Regions from separate parts of the Halobacillus sp. ABR2_026 genome, predicted to be linked through region 3. Evidence: riboswitches for the same ligand, from Rfam matches in the RefSeq annotation. Region 3 holds a riboswitch; each other region holds the start of a gene.

Region 1 (9,991 bases), 780 kb from region 3:
AAGCAACCGAAAGCATCGTTACGCATTTCGTTGATTCCTTTTGCAACGACTTTCAATGCATCAATATCAAGTCCTGAATCAATTTCGTCCAAGATAGCAATCGCTGGTTGAATCATCATTAATTGTAGGATCTCGTTGCGCTTTTTCTCACCGCCAGAGAAACCTTCGTTAAGATAACGCTGTGCCATGTTTTTATCCATATCAAGCGTATCCATCTTAGCGTCCATCTCTTTGATGAATTTCATAAGAGAGATTTCATCGCCTTCTTCACGGTGAGCATTAATAGAAGAACGTAGGAAATCAGAGTTTGTTACACCACTGATTTCACTAGGATATTGCATAGCAAGGAATAGACCTGCTTGAGCGCGCTCGTCCACTTCCATTTCAAGAACGTTCTCGCCATCAAGCAAAACTTCACCTTTTGTCACTTCATATTTAGGGTGACCCATAATTGCGGAAGCTAGTGTAGATTTACCAGTTCCGTTTGGTCCCATAACGGCGTGGAATTCCCCACCGTTGATTGTTAAATTAACACCTTTAAGGATTTCTTGACCTTCGATTTCTACGTGAAGATCCTTGATTTCTAAAGTTGATCCTGCCATAAATGAATACCTCCAGTATCTATTATTATTGAATGTCCAAGTTGATCGGAATCAAAGAACTATTCTCAATTTATTCTCATTACAATCTTATATCATTTAGTGTGTGTTATCAACTTTTTCCCCCTCTGCAAAATGAAGGGATTATGATAGATCAACACCAAAATTCGTCGCTTTTCATCAATATTATAACATGAAAAAATCAGGTGGCTAAACACACCTGATTTTAGAAAATTGTATCTATTACCTATGAAGCTGTCGATCAACCTGGGCAAACATCTTTTGACTCTCTTCGAATTCACGTTGGCGTTTTTCTTCCACTTTCAAGCGTGTATCCAACTTCCTGCTGTACTCCGCATAGCTCATGTTATGTGCCTGATGCATGGCCTTCTCCATATCAGCAGTATAATTCAAACTGAGATCGTCACTAATAACGAATCAATCCTTTCAGATTATTTACACAATTTAAAGTAACACAATTTCTATACCCTTATAAACCCCCCTGAAACTTTAAATTTGCGTAAAATAAATACTGAACACCAATGTAAGCGCTTAACTCGTTTGATACTATACTATACATTAAATTTCCTCGAATTTTCTAATTAATCAATTAATTAACAGTTGTAGTCAAGTCCATATATGCATCCTGCACAAGAGTTACCGCCTGACTAAGAGCAGCCCCTCCTCCGAATGCTGCTGCTACACCGCAAGCCTCAAGAATTTCCTTTTCAGTAGCCCCTTGATCTACACACCCTTTGGTATGATAAATCATACAGTATTCGTCCTGGGCAACGATACTTATTCCTAAAGCCATCAATTGTTTATCTTTCTTTGACAACTCCCCCGCTTTAAAACATTCTTCTGTGAATGCATCAAATTTATGGGCAACTTCCGGCATATGTTCTCTGAAAGAACCCATTCCTTCCTTATAATCATGTAGGTACGTTTGCGTCCATGTCATATTTTGCTCCTGCATAAGGTGACCTCCCAATAAAAAATAAGTGACTGCGGTTAGTATCACCGCAGTCACTCTTTTTATCCGCTATTCCGCACCCTCTGACACTGGAACAACGGCTCCATCATATTCTTCTTTAATAAAGTTTACAATTTCTTCAGAACGAAGAACTTCCACGAGTGTATTCAACGCTTCGTTATCTTTATCTTCACTGTTGGCAGCAACCACATTCACATACGGGGAATCAGATGACTCGAGAATGATGGAATCTTCACTTGGAGAGAGTCCAGCTTCGATGGCATAGTTGGTATTAATCGCTACAAGGACATTTTCTTCACGTTGATAGACTTGTGGAAGATTAGCCGCATCTACACCTGTATCAAACTCGATGTTTTTTGGGTTTTCTACAATATCCTGCACTGTTGCATCAACTTTTTCGACACTTTCATCCAACTTGATCAATCCCTCTTTTTCAAGAAGAGAAAGGATACGTCCATGTGTGGATACAGAACGACTCATTACAAGCGTTGTGCCATCTTCAACGTCTTCCAGGCTTTCATACTTTTGAGAATACACACCGATCGGTTCAATGTGAATCCCTCCGAGATTTGCAAAGTCATATCCTTTTTCCTCTTCCTGAATCTCCATGTAAGGGATGGTTTGGAAGTAGTTCGCATCAATGCGGCCTTCATCCAAATCCTGGTTTGGCAAGATGTAATCCTGGTACTCTTCAATCGTCAATTCGATTCCTTTTTCTTCAAGCATAGGTTTCGCCTTCTCTAATACTTCCGCGTGTGGAACACTTGTCGCACCTACCTTAATTTCATCAGATCCACTATCTTCACTATCAGAACCTGAAGTGGATTCTCCTTCATCTGATGATCCGCAGGCCGCGAGTACGAATATTAGCAATACAGCTGCAAAACTTGTCCATAGTTTTTTCATGTCTTAATACTCTCCCTTTTTTAAAATTATCTTTTATCCAATTTCCGAGAGATAAGATCTCCGATGAATTGAAATATAAACACGATTAAGATGATTAAAATTGTACAAATGAACACAACATCAAAGTTACTTCTTTGGAAGCCATAAAAGTAAGCAAAATCACCAAGACCACCCGAACCGATAGCACCGGCAACGGCCGTGTAACCGATCAAAGCGATGGCTGTAACAGTAATCCCTGATATAAGGGCGGGCATAGACTCTGGGAGCAAAACCTTAAAAATGATCGTCGAATATTTGGCACCCATGGATTTCGCTGCTTCCACGACTCCTTTATCCACTTCTTTCAAAGCAATTTCCACTAAGCGAGCGTAAAAGGGAGCTCCTCCAATAATTAAAGCCGGTAAGGCTGCCTGGGGCCCTCGAATCGTTCCTAACAGAAAATCTGTAAACGGGAACAATAACAAAATGAGGATAATAAATGGGATTGCCCTGAATACGTTAACGACGGAGGCAGTAATCCAATTCAATGTCTTATTAGCCCACAACCCACCGGGGCCAGTTAAATAAAGCAGGAGGCCTAAAAGCAGCCCCAATACAAATGTGCCAGCCACAGAGATCAGTGTCATGTACAACGTTTCGTTCGTAGCTGTAATCATGTCTTCCAGCCTTACATTAGGAAACCATTGATTAAACATGTGGATTCACCTCCACTTCTACGGACGTCGATTCAATATATTCAATTGCACGTTGCACTTCTTGCTGGTCACCCTCAAACTGGACAAACATGGTTCCATAAGCGCCTTTCTGCGTCTGGGTGATCTTACCGTGAAGGATATTCACATCCAGGGCGAACTGTCTGGAAACATCACTGATGAGGGCCTGGTTGGTACTTTCCCCTACAAAATGGAGCCTTAGAATCTGTCCGGATTGATAATTATCCTTAATCAATTCCATAGAGGTTTCTTTCTCAGGATCCCCCATCACCTGATCCACAAATTTCTTGGTGACGGATTTTTGTGGATGCAGGAAAACATCGAGCACTTCTCCCTGCTCCACAATTTTCCCTTGTTCCATAACTGCCACCTGATGACAAATTTTGCGAATCACGTGCATTTCATGAGTGATTAATACAATAGTAAGACCTAGTTTCTCGTTTATGTCTACCAGAAGGTCGAGGATCGAGTCGGTCGTTTCAGGGTCCAATGCAGATGTCGCTTCATCACAAAGCAGCACTTTAGGGTTATTAGCAAGTGCCCGGGCGATTCCTACCCTTTGCTTTTGGCCGCCACTTAACTGAGAAGGGTAAGAGCCTCCTCGGCCTTTTAAACCAACTAATTCAATCAGCTCGTTGACTCGTTTTTGCCGTTCACCTTTTGTAAAACCCGCAATTTCTAGAGGAAAAGCAATATTGTCATAGACCGTGCGTGACCATAAGAGGTTAAAATGCTGAAAAATCATGCCGATCTCCTGTCTCGCCAGCCTCAATTTGCTTTTGTTCATGGCTGTCAGTTCCTGGTCATCGACACTAATACTTCCGGCTGTCGGGTCCTCCAGTCGGTTGAGTAGGCGGATGAATGTACTTTTACCAGCCCCACTATATCCAATAACCCCGTATATTTCCCCTTTTTTTATATTAAGACTCAGGTCATCCACCGCTCGGACATCCTGATCTTTCGTCTGGAAAATCTTCGATAATCCTTTGATTGTAATCATGCTGTTTCCCTCCAACTAAAAAAGCGCCGCTCTGTGGAGAACAGAGTGGCGCTTTTAATCTACCTGATTTTCTGTTCTCTCATCTGCCAAAGAATCACTTTGCAGGAATTGGCACCTGAGCAATACTATTGCTGGTTGCCGGGCATCGTCGGGCCAGTCCCTCCGCCACTCTGGATAAGAGATTTTAGTATATTAAATTATTATTGCTTTAACTCGTTTAAGCAGTACAAAATGGATTGTAGCACCGTACGAATTTTATGTCAACTCAGAATACAGAGTGTTCAGAAAAAATAAGTGATAAAGAATCTTCCTTCACCTTTTTTAACCAACAGGCTCTGTGGTAAATAGTGTTGGTATTCCCAAAAAAGATTCCATTTCGAGATGGTTGTATAGGTTTAGAGGCTACAGGAAAAGGTGCGTCTTGCTCCATCAATATCTCAAAACGACTTCTTTTGTAAGAGTGTAGAATCTTAAGACCTGTCTTGCAAAAGAGGGCGATTTTCTTTCCTTACCATCGAACAACTAAACTTCGTGTAGGAGCCCGAGGAATACGAGGGATTATCCGGAGCCCTCATACTTTAACAGACACTCTCAATAAAAAAATCCCATCTATGATAGAAGGGATTTATTAGTACCTTCTCATCTATCAAAGTTAAAAACTTTGCAGGATTTAGCACCGTGCAGTTATTCTGCCGGTTGCCGGGCATCGTTGGGCCAGTCCCTCCGCCACTCTGGATAAGTGAAGATGTCGATATGAAATTAATCAATATGTTAGCATGGAAAATAGAAATGCGTCAATCCTAAACGGTCTTTCGGTACAAAGGAGAATGAATATGAATCAGCAAGCACCTTTATTTGAATTGCCCTCTATTAATAAAGCGTTTCATTATAGTCTAAAAGAAGACTTAGGGAAAGTCATCGTATTAACGTTCTGGGCTTCCTGGTGCCCGGATTGCGGCAAAGATTTGCCTAAGAAAGAGCAACTCTATAAAACCATGGATCATGAGAAAGTGAAAATGATAACAATCAATGTGACCGGTCGGGAACGTGATGCAGAAGAAGCCGTCCAATACACAGAGAAGTTTTTGAAACAACCTACCTTATCAGACAACGGACGAACTGTATATGACCTCTATAAATGCGTGGGCGTTCCTACCACTGTAATCATCAATCAAAAAGGGGAAATACATGCTTCTTTTGGTGATCAAGCCCCTTTTCTTGACATTGTAAGTAAATTAGGAGAACTAATATAAACATTGGAATAAAAGAGACAGCGTAAGTCCAACGGACCCATGCTGTCTCTTTTTTATACATTCTACAAACCCTTTTTCTCAAACGTTGAACAAAAACGGTCATTTCCCGGGAAATTGTACCACTATTCTACATACCTTTTTACTTTTTCATACATGAAAGTAACAGAGTGAAAAGCATAGATTTTCTCTTCTACTTCTCCATCTCTTGTCACTAAAAGGCAGGGAACACTTTCAACCTGATAATGCTGCATCCAATCGGGGTGTAAGGAAGCATTCATTTCTGTAAAGACTTCCTTGTGAAAAACACTTTCCAGCGTAGTGAGCATTTTACGCGCTAAGTGACAAGTGGCACAAAACGGGCTATGGATGAACGTTAGACTTGTATGTGAGGACTCAAAAGTTGTCTGTACCTCTGTTGCGAGAATTTCCTCCACAGCCATCCTCCTATATTAGATAAATTGATTTCACGTTAAAGTGTCTACTAAGTAGAGCTCTTGCCAATTCAGGTTCAGGTGTGGCTGCCACTTCCCTGAAAGCACGATCGATATAAATATGCTCAGCATGGGGGAGTTCTTCCGTAAGCTGCTTTCTCAGTTTATATCCTGAATCGTCTTCATCCACCAAAATATAGACGGTGCGTTCATCCAGGTTATGGTCGAATATCATTTCTTCCATTCGTTCAATCCCTAGTGTGCCGTGTGTACAGATGATTTCAATTTCTTCATCCAGAACCTTATTCAATTTCTTTTTATCTGTGATCCCTTCCACAATGACGATACGCTCTCCATCCATCCTCATCACCTACTATATAGAAACAGACCATGCCATCCAGGCATGGTCTGAACATGATTAAGATCAAACGTGATCATGTCAGACAAGGTATCCAATGATCCCTGCCTGTCCAATGCACTAACCTTTAGTCTTCATCAATCATGGCTTCATATTCTTCTGAAGTCATCAAATCGTTGATGTTTGATGGTTCACTTGGTTCTACAACTACCATCCAGGCTTTATCATATGGAGATTCGTTTACATACTCTGGACTGTCTTCAAGTTCTTCGTTCACTTCTACAACTTTACCACTTAACGGGGCATAAAGTTCAGATACCGTTTTTACAGATTCTACACTACCAAATGGTTCATCTGCTTCAAGTTCATCCCCTACTTCAGGAAGCTCTACGAAGACGATATCCCCAAGTTCTGACTGAGCAAATTCAGTGATTCCGACTCTTACTTTTTCTCCTTCTTCTTTCACCCATTCATGTTCTTCAGAATAACGCAAGTCTTTAGGTACGCTCATTTTCATTACCTCCAAAATAAATAGTAATCGTTCAACTACAAATATAAACATAAAAGCTATAAGCTTCTATTCCCAATCAAATGCTCATCAAGACCAAATTCTTTCATACTCTTCCTGCTTGAACCCTACAGTCGTATTTTCACCATCTGTAAGAATTGGGCGTTTGATCAGCATGCCATCAGATGCCAGCCATTCTATCATTTCGTCTTCTTCAGCATCTTTTAGCTTTTCCTTCATGTTCAACTCTCTATACTTTTTTCCGCTGGTATTGAAGAATTTTTTTGCCGGCCGGTCACTGGATGCAATAAAACTCTTCAACTGCTCTTCTGAAGGGGGATCATTGACGATATGTACAGATTCGTAGTCAAACCCTTCATCATCCAACCATTTCTTTGCTTTTTTACATGTACCGCAATTCGGATACCAGTAGAAGGTTAAAGACATCTACAAACCCTCCTTCGATCTTGTTGTCTAATATTTTATCATAACGGAGGGAATGTTTTCATTTTTTTCTACTATTGTTTTATTATCTATTCCAATCCCCAAACCGTACTTCTATTGTATATTGCAAAACAAAGGCCTGCACCTTCGCTTCTTCGAAAGTGCAGGCCCTGTATCACATGGAATTTCTTTTTAAACCGTGTATTTTTCGGCTTCGATCAATGCTTTGGCAATTTCACGTTTTTTAGGAATCACGTTTGTCGGTGTGTGGCGTGTCAGCTTACGAAGAGCGCCCAGCATCATTCGAAGAGAATCTCCGGATTCGGCGGCAATCAATGTTTCTTTGGCATGACCTTCAATCCGATTGAAAGCTTCCTGGACATACACTTGCGTATAAAGAAGTTTCTGCTTGTTTTTCTCTTCCCCTGTTTTGTTGATCGCTTTTTCAGTTCGGAGAACGGCAGATTCCATGTTGTAAATTTCACCCACTATATCAGCAATATTCACAAGAAGTTCCTGCTCATTTTCAAGTTTTTCCCCGTATTTTTGGGCAGCCAGACCTGCGGCTAGTAAACCGATCTTCTTGGCATTTTTCAATAGATATTTTTCTTGCTCAAGTACTTCCACTCCAGGTTCTTCAGGCATCATCATCATAATTTCTTCCTGCAGCGCCTGCGCTTTTTGAAGTAGAGGAAGTTCCCCTTTCATGGCTTTCTTCAATAATGTACCTGGAACAATCATACGGTTGATTTCATTCGTGCCTTCAAAAATACGGTTAATCCTGGAATCGCGGTACATTCTTTCTACTTCATATTCAGCCATGAACCCATAACCACCGTGAATTTGGACCGCTTCATCTACTGCAAAATCCAGAAGTTCTGTACCGAAGACCTTATTCAACGAACATTCAATCGCATATTCTGCAATGACTTTTGCTACTGCGGCACCGTCTTTTAGTTCTTCATCCGATAATTTACCCATGCTCTGTTCAAACAATCCTACTGTCCGGTAAACAGAACTTTCATTTGCATACGTATTCGCGGCTACAGAACCAATTTTTTCTTGAATAAGCGGGAAACTTGCGATTGGAGTTTTAAATTGTTTTCTGTCTTTTGCATACTTTACAGACAATTCGATTGCCCGTTTGGATCCACCCACTCCGCCAATCGCCAATTTATAACGTCCAACATTCAAAATATTAAAAGCTATGATATGACCGCGTCCGATTTCACCCAGCACATTCTCTACAGGTACTTCTGCATCCTCAAGGATTAAAGTACGTGTGGATGAACTCTTAATCCCCATTTTCTTCTCTTCAGGACCAGTAGATACCCCAGGATAATCACGCTCGATGATAAATGCGGTAAATTTATCTCCATCCACCTTCGCATAGACGACAAACACATCAGCAAATGCTGAGTTTGTTATCCACTGTTTCTCCCCATTCAATATATAGTGGGTTCCAGTATCATTTAATTTAGCTGTTGTCTTCGCTCCAAGTGCGTCAGAGCCTGATCCAGGCTCTGTCAGAGCATAAGCCGCGATTTTTTCTCCTGTTGATAGTAGTGGAAGATATTTCTTTTTTTGGTCTTCATTACCGAAGAACACTATAGGAAGCGAGCCGATTCCTACGTGTGCGCCATGCGTAACAGAAAATCCACCTGCACGGGAAAACTTTTCAGTAATTAAGGAAGAACTGATCTTATCCAACTGAAGGCCGCCGTACTCTTCAGGTACATCTGCTCCTAGCAATCCCAGTTCTCCCGCTTGTTTTAACAATGCTACTGAATGTTCGAATTCATGGTTTTCAAGATTATCTATTTTAGGAACAACTTCGCCCAGGACAAAATCTTCCGCAGTTTTTGCAATCATTAAATGTTCATCCGTGAAATCCTCTGGTGTAATTACATCCTGTGCAGCCAAGTCTTCAACAATAAATCCTCCGCCTTTGATCATCTCTTTCAAATCGCTCATCATTTGTTCCTCCCCGGATTAAATTAATTCAAAAACGCCAGCAGCGCCCATTCCTCCACCAATACACATCGTCACAACACCAAACTGCTCATTTCTGCGTTTCATTTCATGAATCAAACTTAACGTCAGCTTTGTACCCGTACATCCTAATGGATGTCCTAGAGCAATGGCGCCACCGTTAACGTTCACCCGGTCTTCATCAAGCCCGAGTTCACGGATGACTCGTAAAGATTGTGAAGCGAAGGCTTCATTCAGTTCAAACAGGCCTATATCCGATAGAGAAAGTCCAGCCATCTTCAATGCTTTTGGTACAGCTTCAATTGGACCGACCCCCATTATTTCCGGCTCTACACCTGCAACAGCGAAAGAACGGAACTTAACGAGAGGTTTAAGACCCTGACTCTCCGCTTTTTCACGGTCCATGACCATTACCGCTGCTGCTCCATCACTCATTTGTGAAGAGTTGCCAGCAGTTACTGAACCTTTCGTGGAGAACGCCGGCCTCAGCTTTCCAAGAACGTCTGTCGTCGTATCCGGGCGTACTCCTTCATCCATGGAAAAGACCTTTGTCGATTCTTTAACCTTGTTATCCGTACCAAGTTCACGGTTCGTCACTTCCACTGGTACGATTTCATCTTCAAATTTCCCTTCCTTGATCGCTTTCGCAGCACGTTCGTGACTTTGGACGGCAAATGCATCCTGCTCTGCTCTTGAAATCTCAAAACGTTTAGCTACTTCTTCAGCCGTGTGCCCCATCGACATGTAATATTCCGGTGCATTTTCAACCAGCTGAATATTAGGTTTAATAACA
Region 2 (9,991 bases), 2.0 Mb from region 3:
TCTTCGTTTTTCCCATCAATGACTTTTTCTTCATCCAACCATATCTCATGGTAGGCTTTTGTTTTAGGAAGCAAGTGTTCACTAACGTGGCTGGCAAAGGTATATACATCCTCGTGGAAGGATGATTGGTCTGGATTCACATTAGCCATCACATTACGATTGACATCTCCACAAGCGGCGATGGAATCCAATAAAACTTCATCCATCTTTTTTATTGTAGGTTTCATATTCCACTTCAACAGTCCGTGCAGCTGGAACGTCTGCCTCGTTGTAAGTTTCATCGTATGATTACCGTAGGTATCCGCCAACTCATCCATTGTGAGCCATTGATCTGGTGTCGCAATGCCACCCGGAAGACGGACACGGATCATAAATTGATAAGCAGGCTCCAACTTCTGTTTTTTCCGTTCATGCCGAAGGTCCCGGTCATCCTGCATATAACTCCCATGGAATTTTAGTATTTTAGTATCCTCTTCAGGAATCGACGCACTGATGGTTTCCTGAAAGCTCTCTTCGATCGAGCCCCGTAAGAAACGGCTTTTTTCTTTGATCCTTTCCATCTCGTCCGGGGGCCCCGAAACGTTTGTTAAATGCTCATCAGACAATATTATTCGCTCCCTTCCCACTCAATACACATCTCTTTGGTATCGTTTGTTTTTTCTCATTTCCTTCAAATAATCTTCCGCTTCCTCTTCCGTCGTCCCTCCTTCCTCTAACAAAATTTGTTGGATTGTGGCATGAACATCTTTCGCCATTTGTTTCTCATCGCCACACACATATATGTGAGCTCCTTCCTCCAGCCACTGATAAATTTCCTTCCTCTTTTCGTAAAGACGGTGTTGGACATAAATCTTTTCAGAAGCATCTCTCGAAAAGGCAACATCCATCTTCGTCAATACACCCTCTTTCAGCCACCGCTGCCATTCGACTTGATATAAAAAGTCAGTGACAAAATGTTGATCACCGAAGAAAAGCCAGGATTGGCCAGAGTGCCCCTCCTCTTCTCTTTCTTCGAGAAACGCTCGGTAAGGTGCAGCCCCCGTCCCAGCACCGATCATAATAATCGGTGTTTCTGGATTTTCAGGTAGATTGAAATTTTTGTTTTTTTGTACGTACACAGGCAAATAATCTCCTGCTTCTGTACGCTCTGCGCATTGTCCTGAACATACACCGGTGCGCTTACGGTTATTTGAATCGTAACGGACGGTAGCAATGGTCAAGTGGACTTCATCAGGATTCGCTTTTGAACTGCTGGCGATGGAATAGAGCCTAGGTGGTATTTTCCTTAGCATTCCTACAAATTCATCTACTCCGACTTCCCAGGGACCAAAATCCCTGACAACATCAAGCAGATCCTTTCCATACATATATAATTGAAGGTTTTCCTTGGAATCCACGATTTTCTCAAGCTCTCGATCTGAGGTGTGTAAAGCCAAACTCTTCATTAAAGGTCCCGTCAATGCCGTAATCTCAAAATCAGTTCGAAGCGATTCCCTTACTGTACACTTCTTCCCGTCTGGATGATCAGCAAGAACATACTCTGGATCCCATTCCATATATTCAATCAACTCATCGACCAGCCGCTCATCATTTTCCGGATAGATCCCTAGACTGTCCCCAGGTTCGTAATCCAGATTTGAGCCTTCCAAATCAATCTCTACATGACGCGTTTCTTTATTGGAACCTCTCCCATTAAGATTAATATTTTCCAATACTTCGGCCCTGAACGGATGTTTTTTTGAATAGACAGGTACCTTTTCAACAGATGGCTCCTGCTCTGAGGAAGAACCCCCCTTCTGTTGTCCATCACCCAATTGTGCAAGGACACCGCTCCACCACTTTTCTGCATCTTCTTCGTAATCCAAATCACAGTCCACACGCGGGTGGAGACGCTGCGCTCCTAGATCCTCCAGTTTCTTGTCGAAATCCTTCCCTGTTTGACAGAAGAACTCATACGAGCTGTCCCCGAGCGAAAGAACAGCAAACCGCAGTCCATCCAATTTTGGCGCACGCTTACTGTACAGAAATTCATAAAAAGAAAGGGCGTTATCAGGTGGATCCCCATCTCCGTGTGTGCTTGTCAGGAGAAGAAGATCCTCCTCTTCCTTCAATTTCTTCGGTTTGTATTCGTCCATATCCAGACACTGCGCTGCGAACCCCTTCTCTTTCAAACGATTTTCAAAATCCTCTGCAAGACTCTGACAATTCCCTGTATGAGAGCCATATAAGAGGGTGACTTTACGACCAGGTGCGGTGCTTGTATTAGGCACACTCTCTGAAGTTTGCGTCTGAGCACCTGTTATATAACCGCTCAACCATACCAGCTGACGTTCGTCCAAGGTGGGTAGAAGACGGTTCAGCAGCTCCACCTGCTCTTTATTAAAAGGGCTGTTCTCTACCTCAAGCTTCATAGCTTACCCCCCCTTTTCTCAATCCTTCTTGTTGAAAGAAGCGGCCAAGTTCAACCACCATCGCTCCGATTTTCGGTCGTTTTGGTTGGACGACTTTCTCTATTCCGTAGGAGTGAAGGGCTCGAGCGGTCACTTTGCCCACCGCCACAGCTTGCACGTGCCGATTAAAAGCAGCAATCACTTCCAAGCTCCTTTCATTCTCCTCCAATAGATTCTTCACTTGCGTTTTACTTGTAAATACAACGGCATCCAATTTTCCTTCCATCGTCTTCAGGCTCAATTCCTGGATGGTAAACGGATCCGGGGGCAGGAATGTATAAGGATTTGCTTTATATACGGCATAACCTTTTGTTTCCAATACGTGGATCAAACGCTTTTCATCCTCGTTATACGTTTGCAATAATACGGAACTGTTTTCCTTTGGATCAGCCTCAGGAATGTCATTAAGCAAGCTCTCCATCGTCCCGTCCTCAGCGGTAATCTGAGGATACAGTCCCTTCTCTTTTACCCAATCCATCGTTTTAGAACCTCGGATAGCGAGTGATTCTGAATGGATTTTGTGGAGAAAAGGGGCGATGAGTCCATTTCCCTCTGCTGCTCCTGCAAGGGTCCGGGCACCTATCCCGGTCGTCAGGATGACCCAGGAAAAAGGTGATGCAAGATATTTTTCGACATGGGTGATCGCTGCTTCATCATTCAGCTGCTGTTTCCCCTGTAATGGAAAAGGGAATGGATGACCGCCCATGTTATGGACCAAGGCTGCAATGGCATCAGACCTGCGGTCAGCCGCAATCCCAATCTTTCTTTCGAATAGTGCATCCAATCGCTTGTTCCTCCTTTTTATGTATCTCCTCCATAATGCTCTGCTGGTTCACTTCCTCAAGGAATTCAGAATCCAACATTCGATCCAGGTAAATCTTCTTCTCCTTGTCTCTTAGGACGGACCCCTTAAGATATTGTCTGCACTCATCTAGAAAATTGATATAGTTCTCAAAAGAAGGCGGGAATTTTTCTTTCCACTCTTCACGTATTCGTGCAGCTAATTTCGGGCTTGCTCCTTGGGTGGTGACCGACAACATCATTTTCCCTCTCGAAAGCTGGGCTGGAAAATGAATATTTCCTCCACTCCCGCCGTCCACTCGATTCACTAATGGAACATGCCTGGAATGGCTTACAATATGATCGTTCACACTGACATTGTTTGTAGCAGCCACTAATAAATCGGACTGTTCTATATCATTAGGGATAAAGTTCCGTGCCTTCCAGTGAACTTCACCCCTTTCGACCAACTCGTTCAATTCTTCTGTTATAAAGGGACTGATGATTGTTATCCGAGCTTTTTCTTTCACTAAGACTTCCACTCTTCTTGCAGCGACTTCCCCACCACCGATAATCGTCACGCTCTTCTCTGCCAGATCAATAGATAATGAGATCACAATGCTTCCTCCTCGTCCATCTGAACTTCATGAACTCTATCAGCTAAAGCGAGAACCATATTGGGATGATCGTGCATATAAGAAGAAAGAATGACTTCATGACCCTTTTCAAAAGCTGAACACACACGATCGTGCAGCGTTTCAAACAAGCGCCCGTAAAACCATAAATACGGGATAACGACTGTCTGCCGGCCGTTACAGAGGGAAGTTTCGAACGCTTCCTCGAAAGTAGGGGAGAGAGCTGCCAAATAACAGGTGGTCACATGATGGATTCCTCTTCCTCTCAGTTGTTCGGCAATGGTTTCGATTTCTTTTTTTATTTCGGGATACTTGCTCCCTCTCCCAACGAGTAAAAAGTCTGTCTCCTTCTCAGCTACTATGCACTGTTCCTCTAAACGATCCACCAGGACATCTGTCAATCTTTCCTGTACACCTAAAGGCTTGCTATAATAGAAAGATACCCTTGGATAAAGACGTTTCGCTTTATCAATTTCACCCGGTATATCCTTGAAGAAATGCCCCGCTCCAAGAAGCAGTACTGGCTGGATGATAATTTTATCGACCCCCTGTTTTATAAGAAGACGAATTCCTTCCAATACGTCGGGGTCGGAAAGTTCCAAAAAGCATATTTCAAATGCATCCAATTGCACCTGTCTTTGTACTCGATTTAAAAAAGCAATCGCTTCTTGTTTCGTTTTCTTCCTTCTACTTCCATGGCTGACATAGAGCACACCTTTCATCTGGGCACCTCCCTCATCCAGCACTTGAAGCTAATGGCTTCCATTCATCACCTTGCATTTGTTCAAACCATTGGAGCTGTTCACTTAAGTGAACCACTTCACCAACTACGATCATCGCTGGATTCTCTACCATTTTTGACTTTTCTACTATGTTCTCTATTGTCCCCGTCACCGTCTTCTGATCGCTTGTCGTTCCCCATTGTACGAGAGCAATAGGGGTTGTGAGAGGTTTTCCATACTTATGAAGCCGCTCACAAATTTCAGGAAGTTTTCTAACTCCCATATAAATACATAGGGTGTCCATACTTCTTATGACTTTTTCCCAATAGGCTTCATCATCCTCCCCTTGCTTACTCACTCCGGATATAAATGCAACAGACGAACTGTATTCCCGATGAGTGACAGGGATCCCGGCATATGCAGGTGCAGCGATTCCGGAAGTGATCCCAGGCACAATCTCAAACGGGACCTTCCGCCTCGCAAGGGCTTCAGCTTCTTCTCCACCACGTCCAAATACGAAAGGATCACCGCCCTTCAACCGGACGACCACCTTCCCTTGAAGGGCATATTTACAAAGAAGCTGATTGATGGTCGTCTGGCTGAGCGCATGATGATCCGGACGCTTCCCACAATAGACAAGCTCGGCATTTTCCCCTGCTTCGTCCAGAAGTTCCTGATTAATCAAACGGTCATAAAGAATGACATCTGCTCTCCTAATCGCTTTCAACCCTTTCACTGTAATCAATTCCAGGTCACCCGGACCGGCACCAACGATATATACATAAGACATGTTCATTCTCCTTTATGGAACCATTTTTCAGATAACAAGAGTTTATACACTTGTTCTGCTGCTTCCTTTACGCTAGTCCTTTGCGTATTCAGGACAAGCGCAGGTTGTACCGGGCGCTCATAAGGAGCATCGACACCTGTGAAACCTTTGATTTCACCTTTCCGCGCTTTCTTGTACAGACCTTTCGGGTCACGGGCCTCACATTCTTCCAATGGGCAATCGACATGAATTTCAAGAAAATCCCCATCCGGTAATGTTTCCTTGATCCGGTCACGGTCCGCCTGGTAGGGGGAGATGAAAGCCGTCAGAACAATCGTTCCACTTTGAGCGAACAATTTGGCGACTTCTCCAATCCGCCTTATATTCTCTGTACGATCCGATTCAGAAAATCCAAGATCTGCGTTGAGCCCATGCCTGATGTTGTCACCATCCAGCACATATGATTGGAACCCTTCAGCAAACAGCTTTTCATTCAATTGATTGACGATGCTGGATTTACCGGAACCGGACAATCCTGTCAGCCAAACCACCCCGCTGTGGTGCCCATTTTTCCTGCGGTAATCTTCTAGTCCGATGCTCGTTTCATGCCATGTAATATTGGACATCTCTATCACCCTTTCCCTTGAAAACTTTTCTCTTTCATTCCGTCGATTAGAATGTCCACCACCTCAGGTCGGCTAAATGTTCTAGGGGGCTTTTCGCCTTTCCTAAGGAGCTCCCTGACCTTCGTTCCGGATAAAATCATATGATGTTCTTTTCCGTGTGGACAAGTTTTACTGGAAGCCATGGCTTCACACGCCCGGCAATAAAAACTGTGCTCGAAAAAGAGCGGGGTGATTCCAAGCTCTTCTTTTCCAAAATGGCTGAAAATCTTTTGGGCATCATAAGTCCCATAATAATCACCAACCCCCGCATGATCTCTACCAACGATGAAGTGAGAACAACCGAAGTTTTTCCGGGCAATGGCATGAAAGACCGCCTCACGCGGGCCCGCATACCGCATGGCAGCATTAAATACAGCTAGAGTCACCCGGTTTTCCGGATAATAATTTTCCAAAAGGACTTGATAACTCTTCATCCGAACATCACTCGGAATATCATCACTCTTCGTTTCTCCGACAAGCGGATTCAAAAACAAACCGTCTACCGTCTCCAAAGCCGCTTTTTGAATATATTCATGAGCCCGGTGGACCGGATTGCGTGTTTGAAAACCAACAACCTTCTGCCAGCCAAGTTGTTGAAACAGCTCTCTAGACTCGGCTGGATCTAAGTAAAACTGTCGTCCATGTTCATATGGGGGCTTTTGGTATACTTCAATCTCACCTGCCACGTACCAGGACGGTCGGTCCAATAATTTTTTGACCCCAGGATGAGCTTCCTCTGTTGTTAAGTATACGGCTTCAGCCTCCTGGATTTTATGAGGTTTATAAACTTCTGATATTGCAATGGTTCCGTATACAGTTTGGTTATACACGAGCTGCGCTGAATCCCCGAGCGTTGCAGCCTGCTCTTCCGGAACAGGGAGAGTAATTGGAATGCTCCAAGGAGTCCCATCATTCAGCCTCATCCGCTCGAGGACCGCTTCATAATCCTCTTTGTTCATAAATCCCTTCAAAGGACTGTAGGCACCATTCGCAATCAATCCTATGTCACTTAATGCCATGGCATCCAGTTCAATCTTATCCTGTGGAAGTTCATCTGGTTTTCTGCTCCACCTGTTTACAAGCTCTCCTCCATGCGGAGATATAATAGACATGCATAATTCCTCCTCTACGATTGATCTTTATGCTCAGGAGCTGTGGTATGTAAGCCACACTCCGTCTTGTTAAACCCTTGCCACCTTCCTGATCTTCCATCACCTGCTGCCTTGGAGGTACACGGAATACAGCCGACACTTGGATAATTCCGATCATGCAATTCATTGTAATCCAAGCTATTTACTCGGATATAATGCCATATGTCTTCCCATGTCCAATGAATTAAGGGACATACTTTAATGTTTTTAAAACGTTCATCTTTGTTGACGAAATTCGTACGGCTCCTGCTTGGGGACTGCTCTCGTCTTAACCCGGACAACCAAGCCTCTTTTCCATCTAATGCTTCTTCCAATGGTTTGATTTTTCTGATATAGCAGCATTGGTCAGGATTTCGATTCCACAAAGCAGGTCCGTACTGTTCGGACTGCTCTTCTACATCGAGTTCTGGAGTTTTGGCCCTAATCTTCATCTCTGGGTACCTCTCCCTCACCTTGCCAAGCAGTTCATATGTTTCTTGGAAATGAAGACCCGTATCCAGAAAGACGATTTCAGCATCCCCTTTAACTTTGGAAATTAAATCAAGGAGAACAACTCCTTCTGCACCCAGACTGCATGCATAGACAATATTTTCAAATTGGTCATAAGCCCATTGAATAACCTCCAAAGCTCCTTTCTGCTCATCACGAGGCTGTATGTCTGAAAAAAAAGGATCGCCTGAGAAATGTTCATACGTCACGTTATAATCTTTCATCTTTTCCTCCTTTCCAACCAAAACAAAAAATGCCTGTTCTTCTCGACAAGAAGAAAGGCATCCATAATGAAATAAGCACCACTCTTCTTATCTTTTCAAGTGTTCATACACCCGCTGGAGTTGGCACAGCGTCTGAACAAATGTCCAGACCCGTTGCCGAGGCTTCAAAGGGCCAGTCCCTCCACCTCTCTAGATAAGAGAAAATTATGAAGTTTTTTGAAAAACAAGTTGATACAAATCTTATGCTCCTTTTCATTCTATGTCAATGCCTTTTTAAAAAATTATTATTTTTCAGTTTATTTATTCAAGATCTATTGACAAACAAAAATACGTCCGTTACTTTTGTAAGTATTCTGAAAACGATAAACGATATCCTTATGAAGAGTCGGGGGAGGAATTTGGTCTCATGATCCCGCAGCAACCTGGTAAAGGTGCTCAATCCAACAGGCATGGGCCTGAAAGATAAGGAGAGGACAAAACCTCTTCTTTGGGAAGGGGTTTTCTTTTTTTGCCTAAAACCAAGTAATCAGATAAGCATAAGTACCTATAGTTAGTGAAACAAGTTTTGTGTAAAAATAAAGGAGTGACTCGCTTGCAAAAATTAACCGCGTTCTCATTGATTGGATTCTTTGCTCAATTGATGGATGGGGCATTGGGGATGGGCTTCGGCCTCAGCTCATCGACTATTCTACTTTCATACGGGCTGGCTCCTGCCGTCGCATCAGCATCGATCCATATGTCACAAATTGCCACAACGGCCGCCTCAGGGTTTTCGCATTATAAATTCGGTAATATCGACAGGTCCCTTGTGCTCACAATCGCTGTTCCAGGTGCAGTAAGTGCCTTTCTCGGTGCGGCGGCGTTAACGTATATTTCAGGTGAGCATGTGCGTCCGTACTTATCATTCTTGCTTCTCGCTTTAGGAATTTATATCGTCATCCGTTTTCTTTTCCTTAGTCATAAAGAACCAAAGAAACCCTCCCAAACACCCTTAAATAAACGCTTCCTCTTTCCGCTCGGTTTCGTCGGTGGTTTCCTCGATAGTGTAGGCGGAGGAGGATGGGGACCTGTCAATACTCCAGTTCTTCTGACTCGTTCAGGGATTGTCCCGAGAAAAGTCATAGGTACGGTAGATACGAGTGAATTTCTGGTAACGATATCAGCTACAGCTGGTTTTTTAATCTTCTTGGGTGGTAAACATTTCAGTTGGATGCTTGTCCTTGCCTTCATCGTTGGTGGAGTAATCGCAGCCCCTTTAGCTGCCTGGCTCGTAAAAAATCTTCCCTCCACGATACTCGGGGTAATGGCTGGAGGCTTCATCATCTTAACGAATTTGAGAACGTTGCTCACTCCAATCCAAATGAGCAACGTTACGATGTCCATCATCTACATATCCCTTGTCTGCGGCTACCTGTACCTTGTGATCTATTCCATTAGAAACCATCTTAAAGTTAAGATGATCCAGGAACAAGCATAAAAAAAAGCAGCCCTCTGCGGGGCTGCGTGCTTGTCCTGCTTTTATTCAATTGAAAAAATATAAGAGTAAATCGGCTGGCCGCCTTTGTGTACTTCCACTTCTAAATCCTCATAGGTTTCTTCAATAAAGGATTCAAGTTCAGCCACGTCTTTCTCATCAACTTCCTCACCAGTAAGGATCGTCAAAATCTCATCTTCATCTTCATCAATCATTTGATTCAACAATGTTTTAGCGGTTATAAGAGCATCAGCATCCGTTGCTGAAATCTTGCCATCCGCTATTCCCATGAAATGGTCTTTGGATATATTAAGCCCATCGATTTGTGTATCCCTGACAGCATACGTAATTTGACCTGTTTTCACCTCTGCCATAAGGCTGATCATTTCTTCTTTATTGCTCTCAAGGTCTGCCTCAGGATTGAAACCTAACAACGCGCTCATCCCTTGAGGGATCGTCTTGGAAGGAATGACGGCCACTTCAATGTCCGCCAATTCAGCAGCTTGTTCAGCAGCCATGACGATATTTTTGTTGTTCGGCAGAAGAATCACACGCTTCGCATGTGCTTCTTTGATCGCTTCCGAAAGATCCTGGGTACTTGGATTCATCGTTTGGCCGCCCTGGATCACAAC
Region 3 (9,991 bases):
ATGTCTGATTCCATCATATATGGCGATCTGTTGCGTTATCTTGATGAAACTGAAATGGTGCAAAGTGAAAGCACCTTACCGAACCAAAATAAAGAAGAATAATTATAAAAGGCCACTTTCCATATGGAAAGTGGCCTTTTTGCCTTTTAGTGAAACTGCAGGGGGATCAACAGAAATATCGCCCCCTTATAATTCACTTTCTTTTTTCTTGGAGAAAACGGTGTAAAGGACGTAAATGACGACCCCGATAGCGAGTGCTATTTTACCAGTCCTGTAGCCGACATCTCCGGATATGAAGTCATAGATGAAGAACCCAGCGAGGATGAGACCGGCAAGAATCATAAACAATATTTTCCATTTCTTACTCATCATCTATCGCTCCTTTATTCTTCTATACCCTGCACATGTGATTTTAACCCAATATATGTAAAAAGAAAGGGGGAAGGGTAAGACGTAACTCTGAAGGAGTTACGTCTTACCCTTTAACGATATCAAAAGATATCCAACCAAACTTTAATCGTGGTTCCTAAAATGAGAAGAGCAAGAACGGTTTGCAATACTTTTGTATTCACTTTTTTACCTGCCATGGCGCCAAGAGGGGCCGCGATCAGACTGGCAATCACCATGATGGCCGCTGGGAAGTATTCCACCTGTCCAGTCGTTACTTTTCCGATTGTCGCTCCAATGGATGAAATTAAAGTGATGGCCAGGGAAGAGGCGATTGTCATCCGTGTCGGGATTTTTAGAACAACCAGCATGATTGGAACTAAAAGAAAGGCGCCGGCAGCTCCGACAATCCCTGCTCCGATTCCTACAATTAATGCAAGCAGGGCGGCTAGAGGTTTGTTAAAGGTGACTTCATCTAATGGTTTGTCATCGATACCTTTCTTCGGTACGAACATCATGACTGTCGCAATTAAAGCCAGAACACCATAAACAATGTTGATGCCATCTTCAGACATGAACCTCGATCCAAACCCACCTATAAAGCTGCCGATCAGAATGCTGACACCCATATATACGATGAGCGTTTTGTTCAAATACCCGCCTTTACGGTACGCCCATACACCACCAATCGTTGCGAAAAAGACTTGTACGGCACTGATTCCCGATACTTCGTGGGCCGTGAAGGCTGTAAAACCTATAAGTGGCGGTATATAAAGCAGCATCGGGTATTTGATAATGGACCCGCCAATTCCAAGCATTCCAGATATATAAGAACCTATGAAGCCTATTAAAAAGATCGTCATGATTAGTCCGAATTCCATTGTATTACCTCCTATAAAAAAGGGAACCACTGCAGGTTCCCTTTATTCTATCTTGAGTCAGTCAGGCGTGATCTGATTATTCTCCTTTTTTGATCCAGAACTTGAATATACCGTTATCTTCTTCTGTTTGTAAAAGTTCATGACCACCTGATTTTGCCCATGCGGTCAAATCTGCCTTTGCACCTTGGTCTGTTGCGTGGATTTCTAATACTTCTCCCGCTTCGATGTTATTCATGGCTTTTTTAGTTTTTACGATCGGCATTGGGCAAGCTAATCCTGTTGCATCCAGTGTTTTTGCTACGTTCATAATTGAATACCTCCAAATGTTAAGTTATTTATTGTGGAGAGCGTGGGCTTCCAGGCTCATGATTTTTTATCTCACGGCACAACGGTTTGGCCCAATCTCCATTTCACGCTGATCTTCATTGTCCGGGCTGATTTTACCCATGTTTGTTTCACGAATCTCTTGATAAGCATTCGGTTGAGGCGGAAGATTCTCTGTTACCATTTTTCTGAACGCATCCTGATCATCAATGTTCAGACCATGGTTCTTTTCAAAAAGCGTTCCTAGTTTTTCTGCAACTGTACCGTCTTCGTTCAACTCATCCATGATCATAAAGTGAGCAGGGAGGACAATTAGTTCGTCAGAAAGCTCTTTATAACGTGTATAAAGAGTTTCTCTAAGGTCCATGACCCAGTCATCTGCTTTCCCGGCAAGGTCCGGACGTCCTATAGAATCAATAAATAGGATGTCGCCTGTCATCAAGTATTGATCATCTACAACGAAGGAAGTGGATCCTTTCGTGTGTCCAGGAGAGTACAACGCATGAATATCGATGTTTGTATTTCCTACCGTGACATGGTCTCCATCACGAAGTGGTTGGTAATCGAATGTCACTTCACCAGCATCTTCGGGAGGCAGCCAATATGTGGCACCTGTTTGTTCTGCAATTTTGCGTCCACCAGAAATGTGATCGGCGTGCAAGTGCGTATCAAAGACGTTCGTGATTTTCACACCGAGTTCTTTAGCGAAATCAACATAAACATCTGTCATTCTTGTTGAGTCGATAATCGCTGCTTCTCCGTTAGATACAACCATGTAAGAAAGGCAGCCTTTCCCGATACGTACGAACTGATAAAGTTCGCCGCCATCTTTCAGGTCATTGACTTTGACAGGCTCCAGATGTTCACTCCAGGCTTTCATGCCGCCTTCTACGGAGTAAACATTTTCGAATCCTTCTTCCACAAGCATTTCAGCAACCATTTGAGAAGATCCGCCTTTGGCACAAACGACAGCAATTTCTTTTTCTTTTGGAAGCTGATCGACAATTTCTTCGACACCATCAAGGAGATCGAAATAAGGAATGTTCAGATAAGAAAAGTTTTCGCCTTCTATTTTCCAATCTTGATAGGCGTCTTCGGTCCGTACATCAAGAAGGAAAAGTTCTTCATTATTCAACACTTTATCGGTGATTTGTTTAACCGTCATGTTTTTTACAGCCATCTTATTACCTCCCGGGGTATAATTTTTCGTAAAAAAATATAGATTTAAAGTTTTGTTAGTTCGCCGTTCCAGCCACTCATGCCTGGAATTACATTGTAAACATGCTCAAACCCTTTTTCTAAAAGCTTCTGAGCAGCAAGGTCACTGCGGCTTCCTGTACGGCAGACGACATAGATCTTCTTCGTACGATCCAATTCATCTGCACGTTCATCTAGTTCTCCAAGTGGAAGAGACGTTGCTTCAGGGATATGCTCGAAGGCATACTCAGCAGATTCGCGCACGTCTACCAGCAGGACATCATCGTTCTTGCGCAGAACATCCAGCTCTTCGTTGTCTACAACATTCGGATGTTTCTTCTCTTGTTCTTCTTCACCACTTGATTTGCGGATATAATGCTTGAGGACGTCTCCTTCTTCAATCGTTCCTAAATACTGATGTCCTGCACTTTTCGACCATGCTTCAAGGTCTGCTTTTGAACCTTTATCAGTAGCCTGGATCTCAAGGACTTGCCCAGCTTCGATGTCCTTCATTGTTTTCTTTGTCTTCACAATAGGCATAGGACAAGCTAATCCTTTGGCATCTAACGTAAGATCTGTTTTCAATTCCATTCTTACATTCCTCCTCTACCCTTGCAGGTATATTGTGTTCAGTCATTTATTTAGTAGGGCCTTCCCAGCTCATCATGCCGCCTTCCATGTTCGTCACATCGTATCCTTTTTCGGCCAGGATTTGAGATGCACGACCGCTGCGACCGCCGGAACGGCATACCATAATATAAGACGTATCCTTATCCAATTCATCTGTACGTTCTTCAACAGTACCCAGTGCGATGTGCTTTGCCCCAGGAATCATACCTTCTGCCACTTCCTCATCTTCACGTACATCGATAATGTTTAGTTCTTTACCTTCAGATAGTTGTTGTTCTACTTCTTTTGCTGTCATTGTTTTCATATATGATTCCTCCTCATTAGATAAACAGGTTCACATTTCCCTCTTCTGCATCTGCAAGATAAGCAGCTACACCTGCATATTGAATATCTTCCAGTAATTCTTCTTTCTGCAATCCTAAAAGATCCATGGTCATTGTGCATGCAACTAAGTTAATTTCCTGTTCCTGAGCCATTTCAATGAGGTCTGGTAATGGCATTGCATTGTGTTTTTTAATCACATCTTTGATCATTTTAGGGCCAAACCCTGCAAAATTCATTTTAGAGATGCCCATCTTATCTGCTCCACGGGGCATCATTTTACCAAATATTTTTTCCATGAAGCCTTTCTTTACTTGAATATTCTCATCTTTACGAAGGGCATTCAATCCCCAGAAGGTGTGGAAAATCGTAACTTCGTGGTCATAAGCTGCGGCCCCGTTTGCAATGATATAGGCAGCCATTGCTTTATCATAATCCCCGCTGAATAGAACAATATTCGTCTTTTTTGTTTCAGACATGCTTCATCCTCCTAATATTTATAGTTATACGCGTATGGGTATATTTTGCTGTAAAAAAATTATCTGCTTTTGACAAGCAATTGAACGGCTTCGTTAATGGATGCTTCTTTGTTTTCTTGATCGTCAGCGTCCTGGATACACTCCACAAGGTTGGAGCTTACCACGAGCCCGATCGCACGGTCAATCGCACTTCTGGAAGCGGAAAGCTGAGTAATGACATCTTTACAGTCTTTATTTTCTTCCATCATTTTCAGAACGCCTCGCAGTTGACCTTCCAAGCGTTTGATTCTATTTTTGGCTGCATCATTATATTCCACTGAATAAGACCTCCCTTGTGAAGTGTGGATCGTTCGCTATTGAACAGTACATGACTCATAATATACCCCTGTAGGTATAATGTCAACACCCAAGCTCGTATTTTCTTGGATAATGCCTATAAGTCCGTATCAAACTAAAAGCGAGGTGAGGAATATGGAGTTATGGATGGATACCCTTAAAGTAATCGGAAGAATTTTGACCATTCTGCCTCTGCTTCTGGGGGTAGGTCTCTTTATGGGCAAGCGTTCAATCGGTGAGCTTCCTGTATTTGATTTTTTAGTCGTGCTCGTATTGGGGTCTGTTGTTGGAGCAGATATCGCAGATCCTAAGATTGATCATATTCATACGGTGACAGCGATTATTGTTATCGCTCTTTTACAGAAATTTATCGTATGGGTGAAGCTCCACCATCGAACGATCGGCAAAGTTCTAACCTTTGAACCGACGATCGTGGTTTATGATGGAAGAATGGTGGAAGAAAATATTTCAAGGATTCACTATTCGCTTGATAACATTACACACATGCTCAGGGAACAGAAAGTATTTGAACTGGGGAGTGTCTCTTTGGGGATCATCGAACCTAATGGCCAACTCTCGGTAAAGTTGAAAAACGAAAAAGAAACGCCGACACGGGAAGACCTTGGTCTTTTACATAGGGGTGGGGGTTATGATATTCCACTTATTCTTGATGGTCAAATGCAAGAAGATCTCTTGGCCCGCTTAGGAAGGGACAAGGAATGGTTGAATACTGCACTAGGAGGACACAAAATTCAAGAGGTCTTTTATGCTGCAATTACAAGCCAGGGGGCGTTCCATTATTCGTTAAAAGGAAAAAAAGCGGAAGATTTACCTCCCATTGAACATTGAGTGGAGGGAGGAATGAAAAGAGCCACCGCTTAAGGTGGCTCTTTGGGATATTATACGCTCTGGTCAAGGCAGCGCTTTAACCTTTCTTCAACATCACCGGCCATTTCCTGAATGGTTTGATCATCGACCATTTCTGTCAGGGAAGTCGGTTTCGGCATACCGATTTTAGTTTTATGTCCATCTTCATAAACGACCATCTTACAAGGGAGGAAATACCCTGCCATTACATTTTCATTTAGAATGCGTTGAGCTTCTTTGGGATTGCAGACTTCCAGGACTTTAAATTCTTTTTCGAATTCCAGTCCTTTTTCGTGAAGCTTATCCTTAATGTCGAAATTCCATAATACGCCGAATTGTGCTTCTTTCAAATTAGCTTCAAGACTCTCGATGGCTTCATCAATTCCTTTGTCTGTTTCCACAGTATAATGAAACATGGAAAGACCCTCCTTGATCATAAATTCTTCTTATCCATACCCGTTGAGGTATGAAATTAATCATTCTCAGCGGCAGAACCTTACACAGCTTTAATTTGAGAGGAGAGCCGCATTTTCTTTCCGGCATAAAATGACGTAATGATCGATATTTCGGAAATTTTAGTGAATTAAATTGACAAAGGTTTTTAGCTGTATTATGATTGGCAACATCAATAAAAAAGCAAATGAATTTTCTTCTTATCTAGAGAGGTGGAGGGACTGGCCCTACGAAACCTCGGCAGCGGAACTGATCTATGGATCAGAAACTGTGCCAACTCCAGCATGTGCGAATGCATGTGAAAGATGAGGAGAGACGGTATCTCATACAGGTTGGGAGCCCCTCTTCTTATTTTTTAAGAAGAGGGGCTCTTTTTGCGTCTAGGAGGGGACAAAATGATCCAGTTCGAAAATGTTTCAAAGGTTTACGATCACAATGGGAATGACTTGAGAGCTGTAGACCAAGTGGATCTCACTATTCAGAAAGGTGAGATTTTTGGAGTGATCGGCTTTAGTGGAGCCGGTAAAAGCACCTTGATCCGACTTGTCAATCTGCTGGAGCGGCCGACGGAAGGAAGGGTGCTGGTGAATGGGGAGGAATTGACCAGTCTTTCCAAGCCTGATTTGAGGCAGGTGAGGAAGCGAATCGGGATGATCTTTCAACATTTCAACCTGCTTGAGTCCAAGACTGTTCACCACAATGTCGCTTTTCCATTGTCATTATCAGGGACCCCGAAAAAAGAGGTGAATGAAAGGGTTGAAGAAATCCTTGAATTCGTCGGCCTTTCTGATAAAGCGAAGCAATATCCAGAGGAATTATCCGGGGGGCAGAAACAGAGAGTCGGCATTGCAAGGGCTTTAGCCACATCGCCAGATATTTTGCTATGTGATGAAGCGACATCGGCTTTGGATCCAGAAACAACAAAATCAATATTGAAGCTGTTGAGAAGAGTACGGGATGAATACGGGATAACGATTCTGATGATTACACACGAAATGAATGTCGTTCGAGATGTATGTGACAGGATCGCCGTCATGGAAAATGGACGTGTGATTGAAAAAGGATCGATTTTCAACCTCTTCTCGAATCCTCAACATCCGACCACTCAAAATTTTGTTCGGACGGTCCTTGAAAATGACATCCCGGCATCGATCTTAAAAGGGATTGAGGAAAGAGGATCCGCGAGGAATATTTACAGGGTGACGTTTGTAGATGAGAGGGCTGGCGAACCCGTACTTTCTCAGGTGGCGAAATCATTTCCTGTAGAAGTGAATGTGCTGTTTGGGCAAATTACAGAACTTCAAGGTACACCGTTCGGTCACCTTGTCGTAGAACTTCAAGGGGAAGATCAGGAAATTCTCCGGGTGATCAATCATATTCAACAAAGAGTATCGGTCCAGGAGGTGTCTTCACATGCAGGTTAACTTAATGGATTTTTGGCCGAAGATTTGGGAAGCGACGTATCAGACATTGTTGATGGTGGGGATCTCCTTGCTGGCTGCTACTTTGATCGGCCTGCCTTTGGGGATTCTTCTCGTCGTAACGAGACAGGGAGGGCTGTTGGAAAATAAAACACTGTTCGGGGGTTTCAGTGCCGTGGTGAACTTTTTCCGTTCTATTCCTTTTATTATTTTGCTTGTGGCCATCCTGCCATTTACACGACTGCTTGTGGGTTCCTCGATAGGTACTGCAGCAGCGGTCGTCCCACTCGTGATTTTCTCTGCTCCTTATATTGCTCGTTTGGTAGAGAGCAGCCTCATGGAAGTGAAACCTGGAGTCGTTGAGGCGGCGGAAGCGATGGGAGCTACCCCGTGGCAGATCATACGCAGAGTATACATACCGGAAGCGTTAAGTTCGATTGTCCTCAACTTAACGATTGCGACGATCGGTCTGGTGGGAGCATCGGCTATGGCCGGTTTCGTAGGAGGCGGAGGTCTTGGAGATCTCGCGATATCGTATGGATACCAGCGATTTGAAACAGATATCATGATCGCTACAGTTTTACTACTTGTTCTAATTGTACAAATCACACAGACGATCGGAAACATGGCGTCTAAAAAGATACGAAGACAATAGGAGGTTTTAATGATGAAAAAATGGATCATTGCATTAAGTTTAATCGTCATAGGAGGTCTTGTACTCGCAGGTTGCTCGAATGAAAGCGGGGCAGCCTCTGAGGAAACTAAGACAGTGAAAGTGGGATTGAACGGGTCAGGAGTACCAATCTGGGAGAAAATCAAAGAAAAAGCGGCTGAAGAAAGCATTGAAATTGAGCTCGTCGAATTTGCTGATTATGTTCGTCCTAATATGGCTCTTGCGGACGGAGACATCGATTTGAATGCTTTCCAAACGGTCTCCTATTTCGATTCTTTTATTGAAGAACATAACTTGGATCTTGCTCCGATCGGCACCACATTGATTGCCCCGATGGGTATCTACTCTGACAAGTATGAAGATGTCAGTGAAATTCCCGATGGAAGCTCAATTGCCATACCGAAAGAAGCGACTAACATGGGCCGGGCGCTCTTGCTTCTGGAAGAATCTGGTTTGATTGGACTTCCAGATGATTTTGACGGAAACGGCGATTTAAGCAAGGTGAAGGATAATCCTAAAAATCTTGAATTTGAACCGATTGTCGCGGCTCAAACCCCTCGTGTTCTGCCGGATGTATCAGCATCGATCATTAATAATGGTGTAGCGGTCGAAGCTGGATTTGTTCCGGTTGAAGATGCGATTGCCATTGAGGATGAAACGGCTCAACCATATATTAACATCATCGCCGCCCGTGCGGATGAAACCGACAATAAAACGTATCAAAAAATCGTAGAAATCTACCAACAGGAAGATGTAGCTCAACACATCGAGGAAGTATACAATCAGTCGCTCATTCCTACATTTGTTCCACTGGAAGACATCGGTTGGTAAAGGGGGGGGCGAGTATGAGTATAGGTATCAATCATTCATTAGAAGCCTCTATAGAAGAGAAATTGAAATTTCATCGAGAGAAATATCTGAAAGTCAGTCATGCGATTCACGCGAATCCTGAAGTTGGAAATGAAGAGTATTTTGCGTCCCAGCAACTAATATCTCTTCTTGAAGCGGCAGGTTTTGATGTGGATACGGGGATACCGGAACACCCGACAGCTTTTAAAGCACGTAAGGCTTCAGGTAAACCAGGATCTACAATTGGTTTCCTTGCTGAATATGATGCTCTCCCGAGTCTCGGGCACGCATGTGGGCACAACATTATCGGTACGGCTTCCGTGGCTGCTGCCATTACACTAGGAGATTTTTTGGAGCAAACAGGAGGAGAAGTAGTGGTACTTGGAACGCCTGCGGAAGAAGGAGGACCGAACGGAAGTGCAAAAGGTACTTTCGTGAGACACGGACTTGTACAAGAGTTGGATGCCTGTATGATGGTCCACCCTATGGGACGCACATCGGGCTCTGCTCCTACGCTTGCTGTAGACCCGGTTGACTTCGAGTTTTTTGGCAAGCCGGCCCATGCTGCAAGCAATCCCGAAGATGGGATCAATGCGCTGGATGGGGTTATTCAGTTATATAATGGGTTGAATGCGTTAAGACAGCATGTGACGGATGATGTCCGCATCCATGGAGTGATACTGGACGGAGGGGACGCTCCGAATATTGTCCCCAACTATGCACGTGCAAGGTTCTTTTTACGTGCAGATAAAAGAAAAACGTGCGATGAGCTGACGAAAAAGGCCGAACAGGTTGCCAAAGGCGCGGCAGAAATGACTGGAACCACTTATCGGATGACAAGGATACAAAATGGAGTCGATAACTTTAAGGTCACCCCGGAATTCGATCGTGTGTTTGAAGGAAAGATATCAAAGCTCGGGGAATATTATCACCAGAATCGTAAAGGATTGGGGTCCACGGATGCGGGGAATATCAGCCAGGTGATTCCAACTATTCACCCTTATATAAAAATCGGTGCAGATCATCTTGTAGCCCACACCGATGAATTCCGGGAAGCTGCAGTATCTGAACAAGGAGATGCAGCTCTAATCAAGGGGGCGGCAGCACTCGCTCAAACCGGCCTTGAATTATTAACAGATCCACTTTTGCTAAAAGATATCCAGGAGGAACATA

What was found. A riboswitch is a leader RNA that binds a small molecule or an ion and turns the genes downstream of it on or off. The one in region 3 is predicted to bind S-adenosylmethionine.
Region 1: it holds a riboswitch for S-adenosylmethionine, as region 3 does, so the genes downstream of both, ACXADE_RS15190 (methionine ABC transporter ATP-binding protein) here and ACXADE_RS18830 (methionine ABC transporter ATP-binding protein) in region 3, are expected to answer to the same signal.
Region 2: it holds a riboswitch for S-adenosylmethionine, as region 3 does, so the genes downstream of both, ACXADE_RS09020 (phosphoadenylyl-sulfate reductase) here and ACXADE_RS18830 (methionine ABC transporter ATP-binding protein) in region 3, are expected to answer to the same signal.

The regions. Positions count from the first base shown of each region.
Region 1 covers NZ_JBSWTM010000001.1:2,927,907-2,937,897, forward strand. Annotated here, with positions in the region: gene sufC (Fe-S cluster assembly ATPase SufC) at 1-602, opposite strand, end outside; gene ACXADE_RS15170 (YuzK family famiily protein) at 843-983, opposite strand; gene ACXADE_RS15175 (carboxymuconolactone decarboxylase family protein) at 1,210-1,575, opposite strand; gene ACXADE_RS15180 (MetQ/NlpA family ABC transporter substrate-binding protein) at 1,642-2,499, opposite strand; gene ACXADE_RS15185 (methionine ABC transporter permease) at 2,526-3,194, opposite strand; gene ACXADE_RS15190 (methionine ABC transporter ATP-binding protein) at 3,187-4,212, opposite strand; SAM riboswitch class I at 4,289-4,393, opposite strand; SAM riboswitch class I at 4,849-4,954, opposite strand; gene ACXADE_RS15195 (TlpA family protein disulfide reductase) at 5,046-5,465, shown strand; gene ACXADE_RS15200 (thioredoxin family protein) at 5,588-5,899, opposite strand; gene ACXADE_RS15205 (toprim domain-containing protein) at 5,910-6,257, opposite strand; gene gcvH (glycine cleavage system protein GcvH) at 6,382-6,765, opposite strand; gene ACXADE_RS15215 (arsenate reductase family protein) at 6,853-7,209, opposite strand; gene ACXADE_RS15220 (acyl-CoA dehydrogenase family protein) at 7,399-9,180, opposite strand; gene ACXADE_RS15225 (acetyl-CoA C-acetyltransferase) at 9,199-9,991, opposite strand, start outside.
Region 2 covers NZ_JBSWTM010000001.1:1,738,990-1,748,980, reverse strand. Annotated here, with positions in the region: gene cysI (assimilatory sulfite reductase (NADPH) hemoprotein subunit) at 1-605, opposite strand, end outside; gene ACXADE_RS09055 (assimilatory sulfite reductase (NADPH) flavoprotein subunit) at 627-2,411, opposite strand; gene ACXADE_RS09050 (uroporphyrinogen-III synthase) at 2,401-3,234, opposite strand; gene ACXADE_RS09045 (NAD(P)-binding protein) at 3,194-3,847, opposite strand; gene ACXADE_RS09040 (sirohydrochlorin chelatase) at 3,844-4,587, opposite strand; gene cobA (uroporphyrinogen-III C-methyltransferase) at 4,601-5,377, opposite strand; gene cysC (adenylyl-sulfate kinase) at 5,380-5,982, opposite strand; gene sat (sulfate adenylyltransferase) at 5,988-7,133, opposite strand; gene ACXADE_RS09020 (phosphoadenylyl-sulfate reductase) at 7,148-7,885, opposite strand; SAM riboswitch class I at 7,970-8,085, opposite strand; SAM riboswitch class I at 8,258-8,354, shown strand; gene ACXADE_RS09015 (sulfite exporter TauE/SafE family protein) at 8,478-9,362, shown strand; gene ACXADE_RS09010 (DAK2 domain-containing protein) at 9,404-9,991, opposite strand, start outside.
Region 3 covers NZ_JBSWTM010000001.1:3,711,760-3,721,750, reverse strand. Annotated here, with positions in the region: gene ACXADE_RS18885 (LTA synthase family protein) at 1-102, shown strand, start outside; gene ACXADE_RS18880 (hypothetical protein) at 187-369, opposite strand; gene ACXADE_RS18875 (sulfite exporter TauE/SafE family protein) at 492-1,268, opposite strand; gene ACXADE_RS18870 (sulfurtransferase TusA family protein) at 1,345-1,575, opposite strand; gene ACXADE_RS18865 (MBL fold metallo-hydrolase) at 1,642-2,772, opposite strand; gene ACXADE_RS18860 (sulfurtransferase TusA family protein) at 2,817-3,380, opposite strand; gene ACXADE_RS18855 (rhodanese-like domain-containing protein) at 3,427-3,723, opposite strand; gene ACXADE_RS18850 (DsrE/DsrF/DrsH-like family protein) at 3,740-4,219, opposite strand; gene ACXADE_RS18845 (metal-sensitive transcriptional regulator) at 4,279-4,536, opposite strand; gene ACXADE_RS18840 (DUF421 domain-containing protein) at 4,691-5,404, shown strand; gene ACXADE_RS18835 (DUF302 domain-containing protein) at 5,455-5,838, opposite strand; SAM riboswitch class I at 6,073-6,187, shown strand; gene ACXADE_RS18830 (methionine ABC transporter ATP-binding protein) at 6,271-7,299, shown strand; gene ACXADE_RS18825 (methionine ABC transporter permease) at 7,289-7,951, shown strand; gene ACXADE_RS18820 (MetQ/NlpA family ABC transporter substrate-binding protein) at 7,964-8,800, shown strand; gene ACXADE_RS18815 (M20 family metallopeptidase) at 8,815-9,991, shown strand, end outside.